DNA from 2 places in the Paucilactobacillus nenjiangensis genome. Region 2 is predicted to be linked to the other one. Evidence: predicted binding sites of a transcription regulator. Region 2 holds the regulator's gene; the other holds the start of a gene.
The links. Region 2 encodes HrcA, which represses chaperone genes, less so after heat shock. Its sites were predicted from a motif close to TTAGCACTCNNNNNNNNNGAGTGCTAA; they were not measured.
Positions count from the first base shown of each region.

Region 1: the regulator HrcA is predicted to act here: its motif matches at 2,709-2,735, upstream of clpP (ATP-dependent Clp endopeptidase proteolytic subunit ClpP).

Region 1 covers NZ_CP043939.1:1,739,927-1,755,613, forward strand. Annotated here, with positions in the region: gene F0161_RS08975 (FAD/NAD(P)-binding protein) at 1-193, shown strand, start outside; gene F0161_RS08980 (MIP/aquaporin family protein) at 332-1,063, shown strand; gene F0161_RS08985 (L-lactate dehydrogenase) at 1,118-2,038, opposite strand; gene F0161_RS11740 (hypothetical protein) at 2,142-2,273, opposite strand; gene F0161_RS11745 (hypothetical protein) at 2,519-2,641, shown strand; gene clpP (ATP-dependent Clp endopeptidase proteolytic subunit ClpP) at 2,752-3,342, shown strand; gene whiA (DNA-binding protein WhiA) at 3,435-4,376, opposite strand; gene F0161_RS09000 (gluconeogenesis factor YvcK family protein) at 4,392-5,399, opposite strand; gene rapZ (RNase adapter RapZ) at 5,396-6,280, opposite strand; gene argH (argininosuccinate lyase) at 6,383-7,765, opposite strand; gene F0161_RS09015 (argininosuccinate synthase) at 7,765-8,988, opposite strand; gene F0161_RS09020 (S-ribosylhomocysteine lyase) at 9,177-9,650, opposite strand; gene uvrA (excinuclease ABC subunit UvrA) at 9,711-12,548, opposite strand; gene uvrB (excinuclease ABC subunit UvrB) at 12,573-14,576, opposite strand; gene F0161_RS09035 (YfbR-like 5'-deoxynucleotidase) at 14,689-15,330, opposite strand; gene F0161_RS09040 (phospho-sugar mutase) at 15,378-15,687, opposite strand, start outside.
Region 2 covers NZ_CP043939.1:1,349,545-1,365,231, reverse strand. Annotated here, with positions in the region: gene ribF (riboflavin biosynthesis protein RibF) at 1-668, shown strand, start outside; gene F0161_RS06995 (Fur family transcriptional regulator) at 1,044-1,502, opposite strand; gene F0161_RS06990 (VIT1/CCC1 transporter family protein) at 1,660-2,346, shown strand; gene F0161_RS06985 (VIT1/CCC1 transporter family protein) at 2,327-3,046, shown strand; gene F0161_RS06980 (TetR/AcrR family transcriptional regulator) at 3,043-3,591, opposite strand; gene F0161_RS06975 (hypothetical protein) at 3,722-4,519, shown strand; gene F0161_RS06970 (hypothetical protein) at 4,560-4,937, opposite strand; gene hrcA (heat-inducible transcriptional repressor HrcA) at 5,165-6,205, shown strand; gene grpE (nucleotide exchange factor GrpE) at 6,220-6,789, shown strand; gene dnaK (molecular chaperone DnaK) at 6,830-8,689, shown strand; gene dnaJ (molecular chaperone DnaJ) at 8,953-10,098, shown strand; TPP riboswitch at 10,252-10,355, shown strand; gene F0161_RS06945 (thiamine-binding protein) at 10,429-10,755, shown strand; gene F0161_RS06940 (M1 family metallopeptidase) at 10,887-13,406, shown strand; gene F0161_RS06935 (HAD family hydrolase) at 13,532-14,335, shown strand; gene F0161_RS06930 (LacI family DNA-binding transcriptional regulator) at 14,356-15,297, shown strand; partial or broken gene F0161_RS06925 (zinc-dependent alcohol dehydrogenase family protein) at 15,380-15,687, shown strand, end outside.

The DNA of each region.
Region 1 (15,687 bases), 390 kb from region 2:
CGGTCAAATCACCTATCAGACTGGTGGAATTGTGACTGATAAAAAAGTTAAAAATTCTGGTAAAGGACTTTTCTTCTGGGGTGTCCCAACTGAGGGTAAGAGCTGGTTTACTACAGTTAGTCCACGTCCCAACAATAATGATAAAGTCTTCATTGACGCCGACCAAATTGCCGAAAAAATTGAAAATTTATAGGCAATATTAAAATCACTTGCGACAACCACTGAAGTGTGGCTTTCTTTCCTAATTTATCATTTACTAAACTATTAAAGTCGAGTATAGTGTTAAACAGTGTGAAAATTACAAATTTTAGGAAAGAAAGTGGGAAACATAATGCATTACAGCTTATTAATTCGTGCCATTGCCGAGTTTATCGGTACAGCATTTTTAGTCGTGTTAGGTAATGGTTCAGTCGCCAACGTGGAACTCAAAGGAACGAAAGGATCTCATGGTGGTTGGATTCTAATCGGACTCGGGTACGGAGCTGGTGTATTAATTCCCGCAATGATGTTTGGGAATGTTTCTGGAAATCATATCAATCCTGCATTTACATTGGGATTAGCTATTAATGGCATGTTCCCTTGGAGTAATGTGATTCCTTATTTGGCCGCCCAGTTTGCTGGTGCAATCGTCGGACAACTTATTGTGGTTTGGTGCTACAAGCCTTACTATAATCAAACTGAAAATCCAGAAGCCATTTTAGGTACCTTCTCGACCATCGATGCGGCTCATTCTTACCGTGATGGATTCGTTAATGAATTTGTCGGAACCTTTATTTTAGTCTTTGGTGCATTGGCAATGACCAAAAATATCGCCTTTGAACAAAATATTGCTTTAGCGAACTTCTCAGTTGGTTTCTTAGTTGCAACTCTTGTTATTTCCATGGGTGGTGCAACTGGTCCAGCCTTGAATCCTGTTCGTGATCTTGGTCCTCGATTAGTTCACGCATTATATCCAATTAAAAATAAGGGTGATTCTCATTGGGACTATTCTTGGGTTCCGGTTGTTGCTCCAATCTTGGCCGGTATCTTAGCAGTCTTCGTATACAAATCAATTTTTATTTAAATTCAAAAAATAAAACCTCGGAATTTTCATTCCGGGGTTTTTGTTTACACTATTTTATTTACTTTCAGCATACTTTGTTTTGATATAATCAGCTGAAATTTGAAGTTTGTCTAATTCTTCTTGAGTTAAATCAAGTTGGATTTGTTCAACAACTCCATCACGTCCAACAATGGCTGGATATGAGAGATAAGTGCCATATTCTTCGCGATAATTAGAAACTGGCAACTCAGTTAAGGCGTCATTCAACACCGTATTAGCTAATAGAACTGCCGCTGTAGCAACACCATAGTTGGTATACTTCTTACCATGGAAGACTTTGTGTCCACCCAATTTAGATTCTTTATCAATAGCTTCCAAATCAAGACCACGATCTTTAGCAAGTTCAGTAATATGGTGACCTAAGACACGTACCGTTGACCAAGCTGTAAATTGAGAATTACCATGTTCACCAAGGTTATAGCCAACAACTGAACGAGGATCAATATTCAATTCTTCAGCCACTGACCGTTTCATCCGTGCAGAATCTAGTAACGTTCCTGTACCGATGACATGGTTCTTTGGTAATTCAGTCACTTCTTGATAAATTGAAGTAATCACATCAACAGGGTTGGTAATTGCAACAATAATTCCATTAAATCCGGCAGCTTTGATTTTAGCAGCGACATCTCGAACTTGCACGCGAGTAAATGGCAATTCAGCAAACCGATCATCATTTGCATTATCTTGTAACTTAATGTTACCCAAAGCAGAAATAATAACATCTGCATCTTTTAAAGCAGAATAATCGTTAACAACAATATTGGTATGATATGGCAAGTTTGGCATTGCATCTTGGAAATCTAATGCATCTGCTTCAACCTTCTTTTCATTAATATCAATTAAAACCAAATCATCTGCGAACCCATTTGCAACTATGTAATGTGCGGCTGTCGAACCAACGTTTCCCATTCCAATAACACCGATTTTTCGTGACATAACAACATCTCCTAATATGTATTTATCTATCATTATATTACAATCTGACAAAAAAACAATCATGATACAAAAAAACACCACTATTCAGTGATGTTAGGTTGCTTTACTTAGCAGCTTCTGGCTTTTGTTTAGCCCAGGCACGAATATCTTCAGCCTTCTTGGCTTTTTGTGCTTGTTTGTATTGAGAAGCTACTGGACGGCGTCCTTGTACTCCATGTGGATGTGCTTTGCGCATGATAATTGCCTCCTTAATTTCATCGTTTTATTAATCAACATTACAATTATAGTCATATTGCCGAATAAAATCAATAGTTTTCCAGAATCCTTCAGTCATTCTATCTATACCAATTTTAAATTAAGAACAATTATTAAGGGTTATTAAAGACTTAAAATACTATTTGACAGTTAGACCAATTAATCATATACTAGCATTACTCATAATAAGTAAATGAAATTTTAAATACTTTGGGGGAATTAATTATGGATAATACAAAAAAGACCGAGACCACACAAGAACAATTGATTGAAGATGATCGTAAAGAACTCGATCAAAAAAGTGCGGCATCGGAACTCGAATGGCTTAGTCAACAGCTTGATGACTAAGCTTTTTTTCTGCCAAGATAAACTATTTGACCTTTTTTGACCTATGCGGTAAACTGTCTTTACACGTTTAGCAAACACAATCTTTAAGTGCTAAAAGGAGGAAAACTTTTATGAACTTAGTACCTACAGTTATTGAACAATCATCTCGTGGTGAACGCGCCTATGACATTTACTCACGACTATTAAAAGATCGCATTATTATGTTATCCGGCCCCATTGAAGATGACATGGCCAACTCAATTGTTGCCCAATTACTCTTCTTAGACGCCCAAGACTCAACCAAAGACATTTACCTATATATTAACTCTCCAGGTGGTGTAGTTAGCTCAGGACTCGCTATTTACGATACAATGAACTTCATCAAATCTGACGTTCAAACCATCGTAATTGGTATGGCAGCTTCAATGGCCAGTGTCTTAGTATCTTCAGGTGCAAAAGGTAAACGATTCGGTTTACCACACTCTCAAGTTATGATTCACCAACCATCCGGTGGTGCTCAAGGTCAACAGACTGAAATCGAAATTGCTGCAACCGAGATTTTAAAGACTCGTAAGCAATTGAACCAGATTTTAGCTGACAATTCGGGACAACCTTTTGAACGTGTTCAAGAAGACACCGAACGTGACCACTATCTCAGTGCTCAAGAAGCAGTAGACTATGGTCTGTTAGATGGTATCATGTCAAACAAAGACGCAAAATAAAATTGTAATTTAAAGGCTGTGACAAAACTAACGTTTTGTATCACAGCCTTTTTTTGTACAAATATTTTTAGAATTGGTTCTACAAGTCATTTTTATCCCGCTAAACCATCCTGGCGTAATTGTTCTGCATAGGCATTCAGCTTACGCAGTCGATGATTTACTCCAGATTTAGAGATAGCCCCACTCGGAATCAATTCCCCTAGTTCTTTTAAACTGACTTCTTCATTTGCTAAACGAGTCTCTGCAATTTCGCGCAATTTAACTGGCAAACTGCCAAGACCTACTTTTGAATCAATTAATTTAATATTTTCAATCTGTTGGTTCGAAGCAGTGGCAATTTTGTCCATATTTGCTGTTTCACAATTAACCAGTCGATTCACGGAGTTGCGCATGTCGCGGACGATTCGAATATCTTCAAATTTCAACATTGCGTTCGTGGCACCAATTAAAGATAAGAAATCAGCAATTTTTTCTGCCTCTTTCAAATAAACAATGTAACCACTTCTCCGCGGTGTCGAACGCGCATTTAAGCCAAATTCATTCATCATATCAACCAACATGTTGTTATGTTCTTCATATAATGAATAAACCTCCAGATGATAACGTGATGTTTCTGGATTATTGACCGATCCACCTGCCAAGAATGCACCACGTAAATAAGAACGTACCATTCCTTCATCAGACAGCATCTCAACGGGAACTTGTTCTTTAATTTGTAAGCCTTGTAAAATCCCTAAGTCGTCCAAAACACTCTCAGCATCATTTCGAAGTCGGACAATATAGAGATTATTTTTTTTCAATTTCATTTTACGCCGAACCACTAATTCACTTTCAGCGTGATAAAAATCTTTCAGCAATTGATAAATACGTCGAGCAATTGCTGGATTTTCAGTTTGGATATTCAATACCAATTTGTGATTGGCAATATTTAACGAGCCGTTCATTCTAATCAACGCCATCAATTCTGCTTTAGCATTGTTCAAATGGACTTCTAAGCCAGTTAATTCTTTTTTCACTTCACTAGCGTATGACATTTTGTCACCTCCTACTTAGCTACAATTTTTAACCGCATGCAGCCGATTCATTAATTCAGCGACAACCATCTTACTGTCATGAAAGGCACCATTATCTTCTAATCGAAGAAAATCATTAGAAATTACACGGACATTTTGTTCTCGCAGACCCTGAAAGTCGTGTTGAACCTGTTTCGATAGTTCATTCCACTTATGATAATCCATGTAATCTTCAGGGACCTCCGTGGTATTCACTAAAATCGTATTGACGAAGTTTTGGCCCAAATGACGATTCAAAATGCGGACATGGTCTGCATCCGTCATTGCATCAGTTTCGCCCAATTGAGTCATAATATTGCAAATATAAATTACTTCGGCCTGTGTTTCACACACTGCCTTTCCGACATTCTCAATCATTAAGTTGGGTAAGATACTAGTAAATAAACTACCCGGTCCAATCACAATCTGATCTGCATTCATAATTGCATCAATCACTTCTTCGACAGCTTCAGCACTATGTCCATCACTATCATCAGAAGGGGTGACCCAGACGCGCTTAATCTTATTGTGCGCTGCCGTAATTTCGGATTCTCCCGCAACAAAACTACCATCCATAAACTCAGCGTTCAACACCAATGGTTCATTGGCCGCAGGGTAGACGTGTCCATTCACGTGCATCATTTTTGACAATTCTTGAACCGCTTCAAACACCCCGGACTTCATTTCCGCCAGTGCCGCAATAATTAAATTACCAATCGCGTGGCCGGCAAAAAACGAATCTGAACTATCAAATCGATATTGAAAAATATCTAACGTCAATTGAGGCATATCTGACATTGATACCAAAACGTTGCGGATGTCCCCTGGTGGAACCACGTTAATGTAGTTTCTCAAAACGCCAGAAGACCCACCATCATCTGCGACCGTCACGACTGCAGTGATATCAACATTTTGATTTCGTAAACCCTTTAAAATAACAGGTAAACCTGTTCCTCCACCAATCACAACAACTTTAGGACGGTGAAACTTTTCTATTTTTGTCATGACCGATTACTAGATTCCTTTCTCTTTTCAATGTCGCGATTACTGAGATTGACTTGATATTTTTGTTTGATATCATTGGTTAATTTTGACGCGATTGCCACTGACCGATGTTGACCACCGGTACAACCAATCGCGATGGTTAGATTTTGTTTGCCTTCTTTTTCATATCCAGGCAAGGTGGTTTGAATTAAATTCAAAAATTGATCATAAAATTTATCTGCGTTAGGTTGGCTAAAAACATAATCACTGACCGATTGATCAAGACCAGTTAAATCTCGCAGTTCCTTAACGTAGTATGGATTGGGCAAGAATCTCACATCCATGACAATATCTGCATCTAACGGCAGCCCATATTTGAAACCAAACGACATAACTTCAACGTGAAAAGTGACCGCTTGATCTTCATTAAAATGGTCCATAATTCGATGTCTGAACTCGCGCGGAGTTAAATTTGACGTATCAATCGTAACATCTGCTGCTAAACGAGTTTCAGCCAAGAGAGCCCGTTCCGTTTCAATCCCAACCAAAACTCTGCCTTGCGGTGCTAATGGATGTGATCGGCGCGTTTCCTTATAGCGAGAAACAATTTCTTCATCGGTAGAATCTAAGAACAGTAACTGCATATGCAAATCAGCTTGTTTGCGTAAATCATCAATGACTGGCATTAATAATGGATAAAAACCCTTTGATCTTAAATCAATGACCATCACAACTTTATTGACTTCACCCGCTTCTTTAATAATATCTAAGAAACGAACGACTAAATTAGGTAACATATTATCGACAACAAAGTATCCTAAATCTTCTAGGCTTTGAATTGCGACTGTCTTGCCAGCACCACTCATGCCGGTGACTAAAACAACTTCAAGTTTTTTATCCACAATCATTCCTCCGAATTCGCATTTCAATAATTGTAACATACCTGGTGTGTCTTTTTATATAGTTGGACTCAAAAAGCCGAGATTTTCATCTCGACTTCTCATTTATGCTTGCCAAAGTTGCTTGGCACGGTCAATATTTTGTTTGATTTGTTTAAACCCAGTCCCACCCAGTGAGTTCCGACGTTCTACCGCGACTTCACTTTGGAGATCATGATAGACATCTTCTTCAATTAATGGCGAAATTTGTTTATATTCAGCCAAAGGAATATCTTGCAAATTAGTTTCTGTTTCCAATCCCTTAAGCACTAACTTACCAACAATTGCATGAGCCTCACGAAAAGGAATTCCTTTACTAGCTAGATAATCAGCTAATTCAGTGGCATTTGAAAAATCATTCCGTGTGGCCTGTGCCATATGTTCCTTCTTAATAGTTGCAGTTGCCAACATCTGCGTGAAAATTTTAATACTAGGCATAACAGTCTTCACGGTATCAAAGACGCCTTCTTTATCTTCTTGCATATCCTTATTGTAGGCTAATGGCAAAGATTTCATGACCGTCAGTAAGCCCATTAAATCGCCATAGACACGGCCACTTTTACCACGAATTAATTCGGCCATATCAGCGTTTTTCTTTTGGGGCATGATAGAACTCCCAGTTGAAAATTGATCTGATAATTCCAAATAATTAAACTCATAAGAACACCACAAAATGATTTCTTCACAGAAACGAGAGAAGTGCATCATCATGATTGACGCATTACTCAAGAATTCTAGCGCAAAGTCACGATCTGATACTGCGTCCAAACTATTATGATAGACATCCCCAAACCCGAGTTCTTGCGCACTAAATTCACGGTCAATCGGGAAAGTCGTTCCTGCCAAGGCAGCTGCCCCTAATGGCAAAATATCTGTATGCTTCATATTGAATTCAAATCTTTCAATATCACGTTGGAACATATCAAAGTATGCTAACAGATAATGTGCATATGAGATAGGTTGCGCATGTTGCAAATGCGTATAACCCGGCATAATCGTTTCCACGTTAGCTTCCGCCATATCAATCAACACCTTTTGGAGAGCCTTTAACTCTTCAATGACTGCTGGTATCTGTTGCTTAACATACAAATGAAAATCGGTAGCTACCTGATCATTTCGACTACGGGCAGTATGCAGTTTACCTGCGACTGGTCCAATTTGTTCAGCTAAAATGGCTTCTAGATTCATATGGATATCTTCATTTTGAATCGTGAATTCCAATTCACCTGCTGCCAATTGCTTTTGTAAACTTTCCAATCCTGCCACGATAGCATCAGCATCTGCTGCTGGCAAAATCTCAGTTTTCTTCAGCATTTTTACATGTGCCAAAGAGCCCTCTAAATCTTGCTTTGCTAATTGTTGGTCAAACGGAATTGATGCGCCAAATTGATCGACCCATTGTTCAGTTGATTCGGCAAACCGGCCGCCCCATAGTTTCTTAGTGCTCATTATTGAATCCCATCTTTCTCTTTCGCCACTTTATCTTGGACTTGTGAATAAACCGTCGTTGGTAGTCCCCATAACTTGATGAAGCCAACTGCTGCTTGTTGATCAAATTCGTCAGCTGATGTGTAAGTTGCTAGGTTCTTATTGTAAAGTGAGTTAGCTGATTTACGTCCTTGTGTAATGACATTACCCTTGAATAACTTCAAACGAACAGTTCCATTGACTACTTCTTGCGTTGATGCCAAGAATGCTTTCATTGCGTCCATCAATGGTGAGAACCACAAAGCGTTATAGATTGTATCAGCTAATTTCTGTTCAATGATTGGCTTGAAATGAGCTAAATCACGTTCAAAGGTCAAATCTTCGAGGTCCTTATGTGCATGCATTAATACTGCAGCTGCAGGTGCTTCGTAAACTTCACGAGATTTAATTCCAACCAAACGGTTTTCGATATGGTCGATTCGACCAATTCCATGTTTGCCGGCAATCTTTTCAAGTTTTTGAATTAATGCTGCGACACTCATCTTAGTATCGTTTAAAGCAACTGGAACACCTTTTTTAAATTCAATGGTAATGATTTCAGGTTCATTAGGTGTTTTAGCAATTGGTGTCGTGATATCAAAAGCATCTTCTGGAGCTGCTTCCCAAGGATCTTCGAGCACTCCGGCTTCATTGGCACGTCCCCAAAGGTTTTGGTCAATTGAATATGGACTATCCAAATCTATAGGAATTGGAACATTGTGTTCCTTAGCGTATTCAATTTCTTCTTCACGTGACCAGTGCCAATCACGAATTGGTGCTTCAATCGTCATTTCTGGTGCTAAAGCTTTGATAGCAACTTCAAAACGAACTTGGTCATTTCCTTTACCGGTACAACCATGAGCAATGGCTGTAGCACCTTTTTCCTTTGCAATTTCTACTAGTTTTTTCGAAATTAAAGGACGTGAAAGAGCTGACAACAAAGGATAGATTCCTTCATACAATGCGTGTCCTTGTAAGGCTACCATGACATAGTCACTGGCAAATTCTTCTCTGGCATCAATCACGATTGATTCAGTTGCACCAACTTTAAGTGCTTTATCATGAATGAAATCCAAGTCTTTACCTTGTTCACCAACGTCGATACAAACTGCGATTACGTCATAATTTTTGTCCTTCAACCAATTAATTGCAACCGATGTATCAAGTCCGCCTGAATATGCTAATACTACTTTTTTATTTGCCATTTAAACTTCTCCTTGTTTTCATGAATTATTATACAGAGAATATTAACATTAATAAAATAAGTAATCAAGTATTTATTCATTCTTTTCTGAAAAAAGGTGCGTTTTATTCAAAATAATTGAATGTATTCACTTTTTACTGCATAAAAATAAACCAATCATTATTCATAATTGGTTTATTTTTTTAATTGTTAAATTTCTTTACGAACATATGGATCAGTAGAAATTTTTTCACTCAAAATCTTTTTTGCCCATTCTTGTGCGGAAAATAGTGAATGATCCTTGTAATTACCACAGCTTTCAATTGCTGTGCCAGGAACATCATCCCAAGTTGCTTCATTACCAATGAAATCTAATGATGACTTCAAAGCCTTAGCCACTTCAGTTGTGGTGTGTTCACCCCACATGATTAAATGAAACCCTGTTCGACAACCAAATGGTGAACAATCAATCACTCCTTGCATCCGGTCTCGCAAAAGGCCAGCAAGCATGTGTTCAATTGTGTGCAATCCCGCTGTAGGAATTGCATCAACATTTGGTTGGACTAAGCGTAAATCAAAATTAGAGATTTTATCGCCGTTTGGTCCTTCTTCTACTGTAATTAAACGAACGTATGGTGCTAAAACTTTAGTATGATCTAATTCAAAACTTTCAATTTTTGCCATTCTCAATCGCTCCTTTTTTAGTACACTATCATTTTACGAGTCTGAAAATAAAATTCAAGACTAGTTTCGAGCTGCATCTCGTTCCAGAACTGGTTTTAAATATTGACCTGTATAACTTTCTGGTACTTCTGCAATGGTTTCTGGGGTCCCAGTGGCAATCACAGTTCCACCGCCAGCGCCACCTTCTGGGCCTAAGTCAATGAGCCAATCAGCTGATTTAACCACATCCAAATTGTGTTCAATGACTAAGACCGTGTTACCAGCATCTACTAAACGCTGTAGCACGCCCAATAATCGCTTGATGTCTTCTGTGTGTAAGCCAGTTGTTGGTTCATCCAAAATATAGAAACTTTTACCAGTTGATTGCTTGTGCAATTCTGAAGCTAATTTCATCCGTTGAGCTTCACCACCAGATAAAGTGGTGGCTGGTTGCCCCATGCTGACATAACCAAGACCAACATCCACGATAGTTTGCAATTTACGTGTAATTTTTGGCAATGCACTAAAGAATTCCAATGCTTCCGCTACAGTCATGTCTAGCACATCAGCAATTGTCTTACCTTTATACTGAACCTCTAACGTTTCAGAGTTGTAACGTTTACCATGACAGACCTCACATGGTACATACACGTCTGGCAAAAAATTCATCTCAATCTTGAGAATTCCATCGCCTTTACATGCTTCACAACGTCCACCCTTCACGTTAAAACTGAACCGACCTTTTTGATAACCACGTAACTTGGCCTCATTAGTTTGAGCAAATAATCCACGCACGTCATCAAATACTCCAGTATAAGTTGCGGGGTTACTCCGAGGCGTCCGGCCAATTGGTGATTGGTCAATATCGATAATCTTCTCAATATTTTTAACACCCTTGACTGACTTATACTTACCCGGTTTTTCAGAATTACGGTTAATTTTTTGCGCTAATACTTTTTTCAAAATTGAATTAACTAAAGTCGATTTACCAGAACCAGATACTCCAGTAACGGCAATGAATTTGCCTAAAGGAAAATCAACATCGATATTTTTTAAGTTATTTTCAGTAGCCCCAGTAATAGTGATTTTTTTACCATTACCAACGCGTCGCTCTGATGGAACTGGAATAAATTTCTTACCGGCCAAATATTGACCCGTTAAAGATTTACGTGATTTTTCAACTTGTTTAGGAGTACCAGCAGCCATCACTTCTCCACCCAGTTCACCAGCTCCAGGACCGATGTCGACTAGGTAGTCTGCTGCTCGCATTGTATCTTCATCATGTTCGACCACAATTAGCGTATTGCCTAAATCACGCATTTTTTTCAAGGATTCAATTAATCGATCATTATCACGTTGATGCAACCCAATCGAAGGTTCATCCAAAATATACATCACACCCGATAAATTAGAACCAATTTGGGTGGCTAAACGAATTCGTTGTGCTTCCCCACCAGATAACGTTCTAGCGGACCGACTCAAATTTAAATAATCTAATCCCACATTTTGTAAGAATGACAGTCGATCTCGAATTTCTTTTAAAATAGGTTTGGCAATCATTTCATTTTGTTCGGACAATTTCAATGAACTGAAAAATGGAATTTCATCACTAACAGGCTTTTCTGATGCTTCACCAATATGAATTCCACCAACTTTGACACTGAGTGCTTCACGATTCAAACGATATCCATGACAAGTTTGACACGTTAATTCTGTCATGTATTTACGCATTTGATCACGAGTGAAGTCAGAATTAGTTTCTTTATAACGCCGTTCAACGTTTCTCAAAACACCTTCAAATTCAACATCGACATCGCGCACGCCGCCAAAATCATTTTCATAATGGAAATGGAAAGTATGTCCTGGATGACCATTTAAAACCATATTTTGCTGACGCGTGGTTAACTTATTAAATGGCTTATCCATGTCAATTTTAAATTGAGTGGCAAATTGTAAGAGTAATTCTGGGTAATATTGTGACGAGATTGGGTTCCAAGGTGCAATCGCCCCTTCTCGTAAAGTCAAAGTAGAATCAGGAACAATCAAATCTTGGTCGACTTCAAGTTTCATCCCCAAGCCTTCACATTCTGGACACGCACCCAAGGGCGCATTAAAAGAAAATAGTCTGGGTTCCATTTCACCCACAGTAAAGCCACAAACTGGGCAGGCATAAGATTCAGAAAATGGAATTTGTTCACCATCGATAATGTCGGCCACCGCATAACCGTCACTGAGGCGCAGTGCTGCTTCAAATGAATCAAAGAGGCGAGAACGAATTCCTTCTTTGACCACAATTCGATCAACCACAATATTAATATTGTGACGTTCATTTTTGTCTAATTCAGGCACTTCATCAACATCATAAGTTTCACCATCAACTTGCACACGAACAAAACCTTCGCGTTTAGCTTTGGCTAAGTTCTTTTTTTGTCCACCTTTTTTATCACGAACAATTGGTGATAAAATTTGTAATTTGGTACGTTCTGGTAGATCTAACACTGCATCGACCATCTGCTCAGGTGATTGACTCGTAATTTCAGTCCCATCGTTGGGACAAATTGGAGTCCCCACTCTGGCCCATAATAAGCGGAGGTAATCATTAATTTCAGTGACCGTTCCAACCGTCGAACGTGGATTTTTCGACGTTGTTTTTTGATCAATCGAAATTGCGGGTGACAAACCATCAATTGAATCCACATCAGGTTTATCCATTTGACCCAAGAATTGACGAGCATACGACGAAAGACTTTCTACATAACGTCTTTGTCCTTCTGCGTACAGAGTGTCGAATGCTAATGAACTTTTCCCAGATCCTGAAAGTCCTGTCACAACCACTAATTTATTTTTTGGAATTGACACATCAATATTTTTTAAATTATGTGCTCGTGCTCCGTGAATCACAATTTTATCATTTGCCACTTTGTTTTCCCCCTACGAATGCAATTAACCGATCTGTGACTTCAGTTCCATCACGGTATCTCGAAGTGTTGCTGCTTGTTCGAAATCTAATCGTTTAGCTGCTGCTTTCATTTGTTCTTCTAGTTGCTTAATCATTTCTTTTTGATCATCTTTGGCCATATCAGCAAAGTCTTGTTGAGTAAATTCATCTTCAGTCCCAGTATCATCAGTTTCTTTGACACTCGAAATTAAATCACGAATTTCTTTTTTGATGGTATGTGGCGTAATTCCATGTTCAATGTTATAGTCTTCTTGAATTTTACGACGACGGCTAGTTTCATCCATTGCGGACTTCATTGAATCTGTCACTGTATCGGCATACATGATTACCATACCGTTTTCATTCCGGGCAGCCCGTCCGATTGTTTGAATCAATGAACGTTCATTCCGTAAGAAACCTTCTTTATCAGCATCCAAGATGGCGACTAAAGAAACTTCTGGAACATCAATACCTTCCCGCAACAAGTTAATCCCGACCAATACGTCAAATTTACCTAATCGTAAATCGCGGATAATTTGCGTTCGTTCCAGTGTTTTAATATCACTATGCAAATATTTAACTTTCAATCCTAAATCTTTGAGATAATCACTCAAATCTTCCGACATCTTTTTAGTCAAAGTCGTAATAAACACCCGTTCATTACGCTCAATCCGAAGATTGATTTCGCCAACCAAATCATCAATTTGTCCCATCACCGGTCGCACTTCAATCTTTGGATCCAGTAAGCCAGTCGGACGAATAATTTGTTGAACTACTTTATCAGTTTGCTCATATTCATATGGTCCTGGAGTGGCAGACATGTAAATAACTTGATTGATATGTTTTTCGAATTCGGGTAACTGTAATGGCCGATTATCCAAGGCGCTGGGCAAACGGAAACCATAATCAACCAGCATTTGTTTCCGAGAACGGTCTCCCTTATACATCCCCCGGACTTGTGGCATTGTCTGATGCGATTCATCTACCACTAATAAGAAGTCTTTTGGAAAGAAATCTAACAAAGTATATGGTGGTTCGCCTGGCTTGCGGCCGTCCATATGCCGAGAATAATTTTCAATTCCTGAGGTATAACCCATCTCACGCATCATTTCAATATCATATTCAGTCCGTTGCTTGAGTCGTTGCGCCTCTAATAATTTACCTTCTTTATCTAATTCTTTTAATCGATCTTCCAGTTCTTTTTCGATATTATCAATGGCTGTGGCCATGATATCATCGTTGGTCATAAAGTGAGTGGCCGGGAAAATAGAAACATGATCACGGTCACCAATTACTTCTCCAGTTAATGAATCAACTTCTCTAATTCGGTCAATTTCATCACCAAAAAACTCAATTCTTAACGCTCGTTCATCACGTGACGCTGGAAAAATTTCGACGACATCCCCATGGACACGAAAACGACCACGTTGAAAGTCAATGTCATTGCGTTCAAATTGAATATCTACTAATTCACGTAACAATTGATTCCGTTCGATTTCCATCCCAACTCGCAATGATAAGACATGATCACGATATTCATTAGGATCCCCTAAACCAAAAATACTAGAAACAGAAGCCACAACAATAACATCCTTACGTTCTAACAAAGAGCTAGTCGCAGAATGTCGTAATTTATCAATTTCATCATTAATAGCAGAATCTTTTTCAATATAGGTGTCGCTTGAAGGTACGTAAGCTTCTGGCTGGTAATAGTCATAGTAACTTACGAAATATTCGACCGCGTTATTGGGAAAGAATTGTTTAAATTCTCCGTACAATTGACCCGCTAAAGTCTTATTATGAGACAAAATTAATGTTGGTTTATTAACATTTTTGATGACATTTGAAATCGTAAATGTCTTCCCTGTCCCTGTTGCTCCAAGCAATATTTGTGATTTTTCACCCGATTCAATGCCATCGGTTAATTCTTGAATTGCAGTAGGTTGATCACCAGTTGGTTTATATGGTGATACAAGTTCAAAATCTTTATCTTCTTGACGATAAATCATTCTTTAATCCCCCTGAATCTTTTCTTAGTCGTAAAGAAAAAGGAAAGCACATGCTTTCCTTTTCATGTCAGTCAATCTTACCATACGAACATGCATTCGTCTAGCAATCAGATTAGTCCTCAATTTGCTTTAAAATTTGATTTGTAATTGCGTCCAATTGATTATTTTTATTCACATTATCCGCAATTAGTTCGGGTAAAATTTCATGAACAAAATATTGCACACTGGCCATCTGTTTAAATTCCAGCATCGTACTTAAACTTTCACGATAAATTTCCAGATAAACTGGCTCCGGATTGCCCTTTTGAATCTCACCGTACGATTCATACATTAAATCAATCTTATCTGCTAAAGACAAAATTCGGCCTTCAAGTGTATCATCTTTACCTTCTGACAACCGACGGCGATAAGCATCTTGGAACTCAGTTGGGATTTCATTATTAATAAAGTTTTCAGTCAATGAGTCTTCAACATCCGCTAACATTTGTCGCAATTCACTAGTGGCATACTTCACCGGCGTTTTGATATCGCCAATAAAACGTTCGGTATAGTCGTGATTGAGTGCTTTTTCGTATAATCTCCGCCAATCAACTTGATTACCGGCCTGTTCTTCGATATCACCCAACATCTGAGCAGCTTGCGCCACTTTAAATGAGTGAGCAGCGACCGTGTGCTTTTCAAATTTAAAGTAACCCGGTGCACGACTAATCATTTCTAAATCACTTAAACTATTTAAATATTGATGCATCCCCATCGTACATTTCTCCCTTCAAAAAAAGTCTGGTTTCCCAGACTAGTTGATTACTTACTAAAATCATTCAGTGCTTGTTCAAATTCAGCCACTTTTTGGTCAGCCGCATCCTTACTTTCAGCACTCGTTCCAATATAAAACTTCAACTTAGGTTCTGTTCCTGAAGGACGAATAGCAATCCACGTTTCGTCATCCAAAATATACTTCAACACATTCGCTGTTGGTAAGGCGAGTTTAGTCACATTACCTTGTGCGTCTGTTTCAGTTTGCAAACTAAAATCTTCAGTTTTAACAATTTGATGACCAGCAAAGGCCGTTGGGGCTTCTTCGCGGAACTTCTTCATTAACGCTTTGATTTCA
Region 2 (15,687 bases):
GTTTTACCTCGGCGCTATCAGCTTTGGGGCCTCAACAGTTTGTTGATGATTACCTGGTAAGATTTCATACTAAAGTTGCTGTGGCTGGTTTTGATCATACATATGGGCCACCCGATATTTCAACGATGGATAAATTGGCCGGATACGCGAAGAGCCGATTTGAGGTGGTAATTGTGAAAAGTGAAAATGAAAATCAAGAAAAAATCAGTTCAACGAAAATTCGCTACTTATTGGACGATGGGAAAATTGCTGAAGCAAACGAGTTATTTGGATATGCATACCAAACAACGGGCTTAGTCGTTCATGGAGAAGCACGAGGTCGAACACTTGGTTTTCCAACGGCAAATATTGATTGGCCAATTGAGGAACGGATGCCACGAATAGGCGTGTATGCTGTTCAATTGAAAGTGTCGAATCAATGGTATAACGGAATGGCCTCAATTGGTCATAATGTTACGTTTGGGGATGCGCGACCAAAAACCTTGGAAATTAATTTATTCGATTTTAATCAAGCTATTTATGGTGAAAATGTCGAGGTTCGCTGGGTATCTTGGTTGCGAGATGAAGTTAAATATACAACCGTAGAAAATTTAATCAAACAGTTGCAACAAGATGAAATTGATAGTCGAAAAATCTTAGAGCGATATGTTGAAAAGATTAAAAATTAGTAGTATTATTTGATATGTAAAAGGAACTCAGCTGCTACTGAGTTCCCAGCGTGATTCTAGACACGTGAAATGGTGGAGCTAATCGTTATAATGACGGTTAGCTTTTTTTATGATTGCATATGCCGTTGCGAAGTTTATTATACTTCTTGATAGCAACCATAAAATTATGGCAACAGCCAAGGTTTTACCCCTCACGTTCCTAGTTGAGCACATAGAATCACCACCTCTTTTTTCCTATAATGTTGAAGGGAAGATTCATGTGTCAATCACTAAACACATCCATGGGGAGCAACCCCCATTTAGGTGTCTATCTAATAGATACGTTTAAAATTAGTTGAATACACTAAAAAAATCGTCCAAAATTGGGCGATTTCTTTATCGATGAAAGTTGAGCTTAATTTGGCATTCAGGGCAAAGACCGTGAACGGCAATTTCGTCACTGGAAATTGCATAACCAGACAAACTTTCAGCTTGTTTTTGAAGTTCATTTTCTAGTTTTGGATAATCTTTAAATGCAATATCTGTGATTTTCCCACAATTATCACAAATTGCATGGTAATGATGATGTTCAAAATAGTCATAATGAGTGCTACCATCACCATTTTGCAGTTCAATCACAATCCCATGTTCAACTAGGGTATTAAGTGTGTTGTAAATGGTTGCCGAGCCCAAGTTTGGCAGCTTTCGATTGAGGCCAGTCTTAATCATTTCAACAGTTGGATGTGTAGGGTGACTAGCTAAATAAGCCAAAATAATGTGTCGTTGAGCCGTTATTCTTAAGTTGTGTTTTTTGAGAACAGTGCGTGTCTGTTCAATTACATTTTCATCAGCCATTTTGCTAGATCCTTTCGATAAAAGTTACTTACTATATTAAAGCACTATTTGGCAAATGTTTCTAGATATCAAACTTAAAACTGAATTCTTTACTTTCCCAAATAAGACCACTATACTTAAAGATAGATTAGAATAATTCTAAACTAGGGGCAGAGAAATGAAGAATACTAACAAAAAAATTAGTTTGGCTGCGAGGGTCAATATCATTCGTGCCGGGGTTATGGGCGCAAATGATGGAATTGTCTCGGTAGCTGGGATTGTTATCGGGGTGGCTGGCGCCAGAGTCAGTACATACGCAATCTTATTGTCCGGCTTAGCGGGAATGTTAGCCGGCACTATTTCAATGGCCATGGGCGAATGGGTGTCAGTCAGCACCCAACGTGATAGTGAAAAAATGGCGATGATTCATGAAAAAGAGCGACTTGATAACAATTTCGGTCGTGAATTTGAGTATATCAAAAATAAATATGTTGCGACAGGTATTTCGGATACCTTAGCTGCGAAAGCAACCAATGAAATGCTGCAAGATCAGCCGCTAGAAGTGGGTGTTCGTGAACGTTATGGTTTTAATCCTAATGAAAAAACGAGTGCTATATCAGCGGCAATTGCTTCAATGATTTCTTTCCCAATTGGTTCAGCCTTACCGTTGCTGACAATTACTTTATTACGTAGTGGTAATGGAATTTTAGTAACGATGATTTCGGTGGTGATTGCATTAATCTTTACAGGTTGGGCAGCTGCCAAACTGGGCAATGCTGATCCGAAAAAAGCAGTTGTGAGAAATGTATTGGCAGGATTATTAACGATGGTGGTGACATATATTGTTGGAACGCAATTTGTATAATAAACGGGTGAAACAAGTGAAAGAGCCAACGGGTGAACAAACGCTAGCTGAAAAATCAAATACAATTCGTGCAGCAGTTTTAGGTGCTAATGATGGAATCTTAACTGTTGTCGGGGTGCTATTCTCAGTTGGGGTAGCAACTTCAAATCAAGCGACAATCATTGTGGCTGGTGTGTCAGATTTGATTGCGTGTGCCTTATCTATGTCGTCTGGTGAATATGCATCTGTTAGTTCACAAAAGGACACTGAGCAGGCGGTAGAACTGTCTGAACGCAAGTTGATTGATAATGACTTTGAACATGAAACTAGTCAGGTAGCAGACTATTACGTGAACCGTGGCGTGTCGACGGCGACTGCCAATGAAATTGCCCAAGAACTAATGGAAAAGAAGCCCTTGGAAACCGTTTTGAGGACGAAACATGATTTAGAATACGGTCACTACATGGATCCATGGCAAGCGGCCTTTTCTTCGATGTTTGCAGCGGCCTCAGGTGGGCTATTCCCCTTGATGGCAATTATCCTGTTTCCTGCAGATATTAAATGGGCAGGGACAATTTTAGCGGTGCTCTTATCAGTTACACTGACCGGCTTTTTAAGTGCTAAGCTCGGCGACGGACTGGTCAAGATTGCCATTTTCCGAAATGTAATTGTGGGGATTATTACGATGTTTATTCACTTTTACGTTGGGACTTTACTTTAATACGTTTGAATCAATTTAGAGACTAGCTTCTTAATATGAAGGCTAGTCTTTTTTAGCTCGATTTCTGACCGGGTAGGCGTTTTAAGCCAATTTTTGTAAGTATCAACCACCCCGTAAGCAATGAAATGAGTGATGAAATCTAATTCCTCTCGACCAAGCGTGCTTTCGGTCTTTGATTCTTTTAACAATGCCTCAGCCAAAATATTTTTACAGTCATCCAGTAAAAATGAATAGTCATTGTTTTTTGAAATGTGAGCAAAAATATCAATCTTTTCTAACATCATGTGTGTCAGGCCGTCGATAAAAGAATCTAAATTAAATCTGTCGCTGGCGTTGATGATGTCAGACACCTGTTGAGTTAACTCAGCTTCAAATTCATCGAGCACGTCGTTGATGGAGTGGTAGTGTAAATAAAAAGTTTTACGATCAATATCAGCCGTTCTAGCTAATTCGCTGACCGTAATTTCAGTGAAAATGTGCTTTTGCAAGAGGGTGATTAGTGCAGTTTGAATTGCTCGTTTAGTTTTCTTAACTCTTCGATCCATATTGACCCCATCTTTCTGTTTGTTGTTGAATAATCTATAGCTTGTTGAATATTGCCGTTGTTTTTAATTATTAATCACCATACCATAGATTTATCCTCAAGTGGGGAAAAAGTATAGTGAGGTAATATTTATGATTGAGCAATTATATAATTCATATCCGACAGATTACAGGTTACAAGATTTATTGCAGACCTTTTCGTTTAGCAATCCACATATTGGCTTTGTGCTGACGGTCGCAGGAATTACGTTTCTAATGGGTTATTTGGAGTATATGTATAGTTTTGCGTTAGTTTTATGGGAAAAGAGTGCACCGTTTCCTATTTGGATGCACACGTTTTATTTTGCACATGATTCGACTGGAGCAATCGTTTTTGCCCTCGCGGCATTGGCAAATAATAATTTTTGGTTCTTCTGGTCAGCTTCAGGCGCACTAATGGTTTGGAATCTGTTTGAAATTTTCAATTTATATAAAGCAATCACAGTTGAAAGAAACGAGATATGGGGCCACTTATATCCGAATGGTCAAGTGACAGTGGGACAGGCCTTTTGGAAAGTTGTCGTCCAAATCATTATGATGATTGCGATTGTTAACTTGTTCCGGGCCTTTATGCACGATCCATACATGTTCAAATGGTTCATCTTTACTAATGTCATTATGGCCATTTTTCCTGGACTCTACTGGGAACAACGAAAAACACAAACGGGTGGATCAATGAGATTGGCGATTGTCATCTTTATTGGCACCTTGAATAGCTTTATTCTAATGAATATGTGGGCATTGAGCAGTCATTACTTCTCGATGGCGGCGAATCCATGGTTTTACCTAATCGGAATTGTGTCAATTGCATATTCGATTCGGTCACTTTGGAAGTATCGTCAATTACCAGCCAAGCCACAACTATTTAATGGTAAAAAACGCATTTGGTAATCAAAAAAGTTACTTTGAAAATTTATCAAAGTAACTTTTTTTAGTGTCGTGATGACCGGTGTGAACCGCCAGCTTTACCACCTTTAATTACGTGGCGTTTAAATTTAGTTTTATTTTCATTAACGAGTTTAAAATTTTTCATTTTGTACGCAAATGGTTCGTCGCTCATCCGTTGTTTTGTCCAAAATTGCATATCTCCAATCATTTTTTCTAGCGTGACTAATTGTGAAGGATTATTTTCACGCACCGCTTCATCGTGAATATCAGACTGGAGCCGTAAGACTAAGTTTTGATGATACTTGAGTAATTCCATCGTTAAGTCGGCTTTACGATATTGATTGAACAAACCTTGGATGGTTTCCATTGCTTCTTTGACATTGCTTGGTTGAACATAACGATTTTTTTCTGTATCTGACATGAGAGCTCCTAATATTAAAATTAATTCAAAATTTTGGTAAATTACTTTATCATACAAAGTCTAAGTCGTTTGTGGAAGATTTTGATATCGACTTAGCTAAAGCGAAAGTTGCTTGCAAAATAGGCTAAAAAATGTTGACTTTTCTTGACTTTAAATTGCGGACTTGGTATATTATAGATTGTGTTTAGCACTTGAGTGAGTCGAGTGCTAAAAAGGAAGTGATAATTATGTTAACAAAACGTCAAAGTGATATCCTGCAAGCAATTGTACGCCATTACACCGCCACAGGGCAACCGGTTGGTTCAAAGTTATTGGCAGACAGTTTACCTGAGAAAGTCAGTTCAGCGACTATTCGTAATGAAATGGCTGCACTTGAGGAAATGGGATTAATCGCCAAGGAACATTCGTCATCTGGTCGGGTGCCTTCAACAGTCGGTTATCGGTATTATGTCGATAATTTGCTAGATAAGCAGGCCGTCGATGCGAGTGATGTGGCAATTATTCAGAATTCGTTTGGCCAAGATTTTAATAAAATAGATGAAATTGTTGCCAGGTCGGCTGATATCTTATCCGACTTAACAACATTTACGACATTCACGTTAAAGCCAGAACAAAAAATGGCTCGCTTGAGTGGTTTTCGTTTAGTGCCATTAGGTAATCAGCAAGTCATGGCAATCTTGGTTACTGATAGTGGAGATGTTGAAAGCCAAACGTTCACCATTCCCCGAGATATGAACACCGATGAGTTAGAGTCAGTGATTCGACTCATTAATGATCAATTATCAGGGTTACCATTAACTGAAGTTTTGACGAGATTGCAACAAGATATTCCATTGCGGATTAAGTCCTACATGCGGAGCCCAAGTGGAGTGCTTAATATTTTTGATAACATTTTATCACATGTGTCTAGCGAACAATTTTTCGTTGGTGGAAAAATGAATCTATTAGGTTTTTCACACAATCATGATCCCAATTCACTCCAAGCACTATATGGACTGCTAGATCAAAACGAAAGTTTGTCAACCGTTCTTGACCCACTTGATGATAATATCAACGTGCGGATTGGTTCTGAAATTTCTAATAAATTATTAGATGATTTTAGTTTAATTACCGCGACGTATGATGTGGATCAATATGGGAAAGGCATCATTGCCGTGCTTGGGCCAACACGGATGCCATATTCTCGAACGATTGGATTAGTTAGTGCTTTTCGCGAAGAACTAGCTAAGCAAATGCTAGATTATTATCACCGTTACTACGATCAATAGGAGGTTCCATATTAATGGCTAAAGACGAACACAAGAAAGCCGATGAAGCTGTCGAGGAAGTCAAAGAAGAACAAGTTGAAACACCTGAAGTTGATGAAACCACAGATGCTCCCGAAGTAAAAACCGAAGAAGTTTCTGAAGTAGATCAACTCAAGGCTAAACTAGCGGCAGCAGAAGATTCACTGCTCCGTGAACAAGCTGAAATTCAAAATATGAATAATCGTTTCAAAAAGGAACAATCCAATCTGTTAAAATATGATGGTCAATCATTGGCTAAAGCAATTTTACCAGTCATGGATAATTTGAAACGAGCTCTTGAAATTGAAGTCAGTGACGAAAATGGGCAACAGTTAAAGAAGGGAATTCAAATGGTCCATGATCATTTAGATGAAGCTTTAACCGGCAATTCGGTGACCGAGATTGAATCACTTGGTAAAAAATTTGATCCAACGCTTCATCAGGCTGTGCAAACAGTTCCCGCTGAAGATGGACAAGAGGCTGATACAGTCGTTCAAGTACTACAGGCTGGTTATCAGTTAAAAGATCGAGTTTTACGTCCAGCAATGGTCGTTGTTTCCCAATAATTAAAATAAATAAAAATAAATAAGAAGAGGTAAGTTTAACATGGCAAGTAATAAGATTATCGGAATTGATTTAGGAACTACAAACTCAGCTGTTGCTGTAATGGAAGGTAATGAACCTAAAATCATTACTAACCCAGAAGGTAGCCGGACAACACCATCTGTTGTTTCATTTAAAGATGGCGAAACTCAAGTTGGTGAAGTTGCTAAACGTCAAGCAATCACAAATCCTAACACAATCGTATCAATCAAGAGTCACATGGGTGAAGCTGGTTATACGGTTGAAGTAGAAGGTAAGAAGTATACTCCACAAGAAATTTCAGCAATGATTCTTCAATATTTGAAGAAATATGCTGAAGATTATCTTGGTGATGAAGTGACACAAGCCGTTGTTACGGTACCTGCATACTTCAACGATGCCCAACGTCAAGCTACTAAAGATGCTGGTAAAATTGCCGGCTTAGATGTTAAGCGGATTATCAACGAACCAACTGCATCTTCATTGGCATATGGTCTCGACAAGCAAGATAAAGATGAAAAAGTGCTTGTATATGACCTTGGTGGTGGTACTTTTGATGTTTCCATCCTTGAATTAGGCGATGGCGTGTTCCAAGTACTTTCAACTAATGGTGATACTCATTTAGGTGGGGATGACTTTGACCAAAAGATTATCGACTGGCTTGTTGAAGAATTCAAGGCCGAAAATGGCGTTGATTTAGCTCAAGACAAGATGGCCTTACAACGTTTGAAGGATGCTGCTGAAAAGGCTAAGAAGGACGTTTCTAGCGCTAACGAAGCTACGATCAGTCTTCCATTTATCTCGGCCGGTGCTGCTGGACCACTTCACATGGAAAAAACTATGAGTCGTGCTAAGTTCAACCAATTAACTGTTGATCTTGTAGAACGCACAAAACAACCAGTATTGAACGCTTTGAAGGATGCCGATTTATCATTTGGCGACCTTGACGAAGTGATCTTAAATGGTGGTTCAACTCGTATTCCAGCCGTTCAAGAAGCTGTTAAAGAATTAACTGGTAAAGAACCTAACCACTCAATCAACCCTGATGAAGCCGTTGCAATTGGTGCTGCGGTTCAAGGTGGTGTCTTAACTGGTGATGTTAAGGATGTTGTTTTACTTGATGTTACGCCACTTTCACTTGGTATCGAAACTATGGGTGGTGTGATGACTCAATTGATTGAACGGAATACTACTATTCCTACTTCAAAGAGCCAAACATTCTCAACTGCCGCTGATAACCAACCAGCTGTTGATATCCATGTGTTACAAGGTGAACGTCCAATGGCCGCTGACAACAAGACACTAGGTAACTTCCAATTAAGTGATATTCCTGCTGCTCCTCGTGGTGTTCCACAAATTCAAGTTACATTTGATATCGATAAGAACGGTATTGTAAATGTATCAGCTAAAGATTTGGGTACTAACAAGGAACAAAAGATTACCATCAAGAGTAATTCAGGACTTTCAGATGACGAAATCGATCGTATGATGAAGGAAGCTTCAGAAAACGAAGAAGCTGATAAGGCTAAAAAAGAAGAAGTTGATTTGAATAATGAAGTTGATCAACTATTATTCCAAGTTGATAAGACTTTGAAAGACCTTAAAGGTAAAGTTACCGATGAAGAAGTCAAAAAGGCTGAAGATGCACGTGATGCATTAAAGAAGGCTAAAGAAGACGGCAACACCGAAGACATGAAGACCAAGAAGGACGAATTGAATGAAATCGTTCAAGAATTAACTGTTAAGTTGTATCAACAAGCTCAAGACGCCCAAGGTGCTGATGGAGCAGGTAGCGGTGCAGCTGATGGTTCAGATGGTAAGAAGTCAGATGACAATACCGTTGATGGTGACTTTGAGGAAGTAGACCCTAAAGACAAGAAATAAATTAAGTGTGACAAAGCCCGTCTAAACAATGAGTATTAACGATAAATAATAAAATTTCTGAACTTGAAATTTGTATTATTTAAGTTAAGCGGAATTGATTGGGCTTTGGAACCGGCCAAGAGTTGAAGTTAGCGAATTTAACTGACTTTGAGAGCTGATTAATAATTTGATAGTAAAAGCCAAAGTCATGTACTTTGGCTTTTACTTGGTACTAGACTTTATGGTATAACTAAGGGACTACTTTATAACGGAGGATCCAAGAAATGGCAGACAAAAATCCATACGATGTGCTGGGCGTTAGTAAAGATGCCTCTCAAGACGAGATTAAAAAAGCATATCGTAAATTATCAAAAAAATATCATCCTGATTTGAACAAAGAAGCAGGAGCTGAAGATAAATTTAAAGAAGTTAATGAAGCTTTTGAAACAGTCGGTGATGAACAAAAACGTCAACAATATGACACTTATGGTTCAGCTGGATCACAAGGTGGTTTTGGTGGAGGCGGCGGCTTCGGCGGTGGTCAATATCAACAAGGCGGTTTCGGTGGCGGTGGATTTGACGACATCTTTAGCCAATTCTTTGGTGGCGGTGGTCAACAACGTCGTGATCCATCTGCCCCTCGTCAAGGACGTGATTTACAGTATAATATGACTTTGAAGTTTGAAGAAGCCATTTTTGGTAAAACCACAACTATCAAGTACAACCGAGAAGCATACTGTGGAACTTGTGATGGTACTGGTGCAAAGCCAGGTACTTCACCTGTAACTTGTTCTAAGTGTGGCGGTAGTGGAACGATTGATGTGATTCAAAACACGCCTTTAGGTCGGATGCGTTCAACCCAAACTTGTGATGTTTGTGGTGGGACTGGTAAAGAAATCAAAGAAAAATGTGAAACTTGTCATGGTTCTGGCCACGTGTCAGAACGTCATGAATTAAAAGTTGATGTTCCAGCTGGGGTTGATGACGGCCAACAAATGCGTCTTCAAAATCAAGGTGAAGCCGGCGAGAACAAAGGCCCTTATGGTGATCTTTACATCGTCTTCACAGTGACTCCAAGTCGTGAGTTCACACGTGATGGAAATGATATCTTCTTTGATCAACCAATCTCGTTTGCACAAGCAGCGCTTGGTGACGAAATTGAAGTTAAGACCGTTCATGGGGATGTTAAATTAAAAATCCCTGCTGGTACTCAAACTGAGACTAACTTCCGCTTACGTGGTAAGGGAGTTCCTCGTGTGAATGGTAACGGTAATGGGGATGAACACGTTAAAGTACGTGTTGAGACTCCTAAGAATATGAACAAACAACAAAAAGAAGCACTCCAAGCATTTGCTGTTGCTTCCGGACAAAAAGTTTCTGGTGTCAAAAAAGGTGTCTTTGATAAATTAAAAGATGCGTTTGATGATTAAAAACTAGGTAATCTTTCTGCCGATTAACTTCTGAGCACTAACGAAAAATATCTCATCGTGATTTTCCATAAATCACGATGAGATTTTTTGTATTATTCGAAAAAGTTATGTGGCAAAATTCGATTAAGTGCTATAATTTGCGTATTCAAATAAATTAACCACTAGGAGTGCCAATTTAGTTTGGCTGAGATCATGAAAATGAAATTCTGGAACCTGATCTAGTTGATGCTAGCGTAGGAAAGTGGAGCAAATATTCATTGATTTCATCCTTTTCTATGTTGAAGAAGGTGCATTTTTTTTGCACCAAATAATTGGAATGGAGAAAAAATCATGGCAAATGCAGTAATGGCAATTCAAGTTTTACCTGAAGCAGATTCAACAGATGAATTACTCCGACTAGTCGACGTGGCAATCGCAGAAATTAATGCAACTGGGATGTCATATGAAGTCGGGGCTTTTGAAACGACGGTTGAAGGTGACCTAGATGATTTAATTAAATTAATTCATCAAATGCAATTATCAGTCACCAAAAGTGGTGCGCCAAGAATTAGTAACTATATCAAATTATCGTATGCGCCAACAGAACATATTTTAACAACTGATGAAAAATTAGCTAAGTATCGGGATGTAAACCGTAAAAATAGTGGAGCTGAATAGCTGGAATAACTAGTAGATTGTTCTTGATTGAAAGTCAGAATAATCTATTTTTTTATAAGGTTGATTAATGACGTGACTCCACGGTTTAGCGTATACTAATAGTATATTATCGAAGTGAAAAGGGGAATACTATGAGTCATTTTTATGAGAGTTTTCATCCAAACAATTACAACATTTATTTAGATATTAATCGGGCCACCAAAACGATTACTGGTAAGACCATTATTCGCGGTGAAGCCTTAGCGTCATCGATTTCAATCCATCAAAAATATTTGGATATTAAAAGTGTCCTCGTTGATAACCAAGCTGCCATCTTCAAAATGCGAGACGAAGCAATTTTATTGCCAGATGTTAAAACTGGCGATATCGAAGTTATCATTGAATATTCAGCCAAGTTAACCGATTCAATGATGGGCATTTATCCGTCATACTATGAAGTTGACGGCGAAAAGAAACAACTAATTGGGACTCAATTTGAAACAACTTTTGCACGTCAAGCATTCCCATCAGTTGATGAACCAGCAGCAAAAGCGACTTTTGATTTAGCCATTAAATTTGATGAACATCCAGGCGAAACCATTATTGCAAATATGCCTGAAATTCGGGTGGAGGATGGGGTTCATTATTTTGAAACGACCGTCAAAATGTCAACTTATTTAGTCGCATTTGCGTTTGGGGAAATGCTAAGTAAATATACGACCACTGAAAGTGGCGTAAAAATTGGTGTTTTCGCTACGAAAGCCCATCAAGCCAAAGAACTAGATTTTGGCTTAGACATTGCCAAACGTTCAATTGAATTTTACGAAGATTTCTATCAAACACCTTATCCATTGCCACATTCATGGCAATTAGCCTTACCAGACTTTTCTGCTGGAGCAATGGAAAACTGGGGCTTGGTGACATATCGAGAAGCATATTTGTTGATTGATCCAGATAATACCTCATTATCTACTAAACAACTGGTTTCGACGGTGATTTCACATGAATTAGCGCATCAATGGTTCGGTGATTTGGTTACAATGAAGTGGTGGGATGATTTATGGTTAAACGAAAGTTTTGCCAACATGATGGAATATGTGGCGATTGATGCCCTTGAACCTGACTGGAAGATTTGGGAAAGCTTCCAAACCTCTGAAGCACCCGCCGCCTTGCAACGCGATGCGATTGATGGTGTTCAGTCAGTGCACGTTCAAGTTGAAGACCCAGCTGAAATTGATTCATTGTTTGATGGTGCAATTGTCTATGCTAAAGGTGCCAGAATGCTAGTAATGGTTCGTGCTTTAATTGGTGATGATGCACTGCGAAAAGGCCTAAAGAATTATTTTGCCAGTCATCAATTTGGTAATGCCACCGGCGCAGATTTGTGGGCAGCATTAGGTGAAACATCCGGGATGGATATTGGTAGGATCATGCAATCATGGTTGGAACAACCAGGTTATCCCGTGGTTAACGCTAAGGTTGTTGATGGAAAATTGACAATCAGTCAGTCACAATTCTTTATTGGTGAAAATGAACCCAAAGCACGGCAATGGCAAATTCCATTGAACAGTAATTATGCTGAAGCGCCAGCAATCTTTGCTGACACAGAAACCACCTTGGGTAACTATCAACAGTTGCGGTCACAAAATGGCGCTCCCTTTAGATTGAACGTAGGGAATAACTCTCATTTCATCGTGAAGTATGATGAGAAGTTATTAGCAGATATCATTGAACATGTGGATGAACTAGATTCAATTTCACAATTACAATTGCTGCAAGACCTGCGCTTATTAGCTGAAGGTGGCCAAATTTCCTATGCAACTGTCGTACCATTATTGGGTCACTTTATCACGAGTCCCTCCAATATTGTTAACTCAGCGCTCTATAGTTTAGCGAATGATTTGAAAAAATTTGTGACACCGAATTCAGTTGCAGAGCAGCAATTACAAGCCTTCTTTAATAAGATGAGTGATAATCAAGTCAATCGCTTAGGTTGGCTCCCAGTTGATGGTGAGACGAATGATGATCAATTAACACGACCATACGTCTTGAACGCAACCTTATATGCTGAAAATCAAAAATCAATTGAGATGGCCCATCAGATTTATCAAAATAATGCCGACAAAGTAGCTGATCTACCGGCAGATGTGCGAGTATTTATTTTGAAAAATGAGATTAAAAATTATGGTAATCGTGATTTAGTCAATCAAATGTTAACAGCTTATCGACAAACAGCTGATGCCAGTTATAAGTCAGACTTAAGGGTTGCAGTAACTAGTACCCAAGATGCAGACTTGATTAAACAAATTGTGACCGAATTTAAAAATGCAGAAACGATTAAACCTCAGGATTTACGGGCCTGGTTCCGTGGAATTTTGGCCAACAGTCATGGGGAACAAGCTGCCTGGGATTGGATTCGCAATGATTGGGATTGGTTAGAAAAAACTGTCGGTGGAGATATGGAATTCACCACTTACATTACGGTAATTGCCGGTATTTTCAAGACACCAACTCGGTTGAAAGAATTTAAATATTTCTTCTGGCCTATGCTTGAAACACCTGGTTTAAAACGTGAAATCACGATGGACTTAAAAGTGATTGAAAGTCGGGTTAATTTAATTGCAGCGGAACAAGTTGCAGTTAATCAAGCAGTGGAAGCACAAATTAAGTAACTATCTGAGAGCTTAGGTAATTTCTAGGCTCTTTTTTAGTTACCAGCAAAAAATGGTAAAATTGACTTGATCTAAAACCCGTTTCATAGAATAAACTATGTGAAAATGCTAAAGGAGTGGTTGAGATGGTTAAACATATATTTTCAGACATGGATGGGACGTTACTGAACGAAGTAGGGGCGTTGAATGAGCGAAACGTCGAATTAATTAAGCAAAGTCAGATTCCATTTACACTAGTTTCCGCACGTGCACCCATGGAAATGGAGTTTGCCATGACGGCATTAAATCTCCAAGGGCCTCAAATTGCCTTTAATGGTGGCTTGATATTTACAGGCCAAGAGAACAATAAAAAAATCATTGATCAGCATTATCTCGATTATGATGCAACAGAAATTCTGCTCACTCAAATCAAACAACAATTTCCCAACGTGAGTCAAAGTTTTTATGACTTAGACGATTGGTATACTGAAAAAATTGATGACGGCATTAAATTAGAATCCGGTATGACCAATATGGTGCCACAAATTGTGAGTATACGAGATTATTTAAGTGATCCAACTCATCATACGTTTAAAATTATGTTGATCTCGTTTGATAGTGAAGAAATGAAACGATTAAAACAATTTGTCCAAGAATTAGGTATTTCAGGCATTTCGGCTCAACAAGCTGGAGCAAATTATTTTGAAATCACGGATGGTCAAGCCAAAAAGTCGCATGGGATTAACTATGTGATGGAACAGGAACATTTGACGAAGATTGAGACAGCGGCCTTTGGAGATGGCCACAATGATTTACCAATGCTAGAAATGGTTGGTAATCCAATTGTGATGGACAATGCCGCACCAGAAATTAAAACAATTGCCAAATATATCACTAAAAGCAATATTGAAGACGGAGTTGGTTATGGAATCACACACTATCTTCAATAAATTCAATTTGGAGATGTGACATGACGAATATTCATGATATTGCCAAGAAAAGTGGCGTTTCAGCTTCAACGGTTTCCAGAGTGTTGAATGGTAAAAACTACGTAGCCAACTCGACGCGTTTAGCGGTCGAAGCGGCGATGAAAGAATTGAATTATGTTCCTAACGATATCGCTCGGGATTTGAGTCATGGTCGAAATTATAACGTGGGTGTAATTTTGCCGCATACGAAACATCCATATTTTACGCAAATATTGAGCGGAATTATTGCATCCTCATTTGAATCAGATTATCGAGTGGTGATTTTACCATCCCAATACAATGAGTCAGTGGAAATTGATTATTTAGAACAATTACGTCGCAAAGCTTTTGATGCGCTAATCTTCATTTCCCATGAAATTTCCTTAGATAAAATTACGGAATATTCTCAATATGGTCGGATTGTGGTCTGTGAAAATCCAAATCGTGAGGATGTTTTCGCAGTATATTCCAAACGAAGAACAACATATTTAGAAGCGTTTAAATGGCTCAAAAGCCAACAAATTGAACAAGTCGCAGTTTTGCTGAGTCGTGATTATGCCAGTAGCGTCACGAGCCAAATTACCTTGGATGCATATCAATCGATTTTTACTAAATTGCCCAACAATGATCTACTCTTCGAAACCGTGACCACGTTTCAAGACGGATACGAGGCTGCCCAAACGATCATTAAGCAGCAGTTAAATGTGCAGTGTATTTTTACAAATGGGGATGATGTGGCAGCCGGCGTGGTTCAAGCCTATCAAGCGCATCAAAAGACGCCGCCACTCGTGATTGGGCAAGAAAATCAATTGAGCGGTCAGCTACTCAATATTCCGACAATCAATCATCATTTCGACAAACTAGGTCGCCAAGCGTTAGAGCTGGTTACTGGCGCGGGTGAAATGCAACAAGTCGTCATTGAATCAGATTTCATTATTAGGTAAAAATAGGGCTTGCCTTAAAGTGCACTCTAAGGTCTATAGTATGGGTATTGAACAAATATATCTTTACAGAGGAGTTTAACTGATGAAAGCAGCAGCATTTATTGAACCAGGAAAAGTTGAAATTCATGAAGTCCCAAAACCCAGTGTTTCAAAACCAAATGAAGCAGTGATTCGCATTGTTCGGGCCTGTGTTTGTGGATCTGATTTAGGTGGTATCGTGGCTTAGCCCCACGTGAAAAAGATTCGTTGGTCGGTCATGAAGCGATTGGAATCGTTGAAGAAGTTGGTTCTGAAGTGACTAACGTAGCCGTTGGTGATTTTGTGATTGCTCCATTTACACATGGTTGTGGTCATTGTGCTGCCTGTTTAGCTGGTTTCGATGGTAACTGT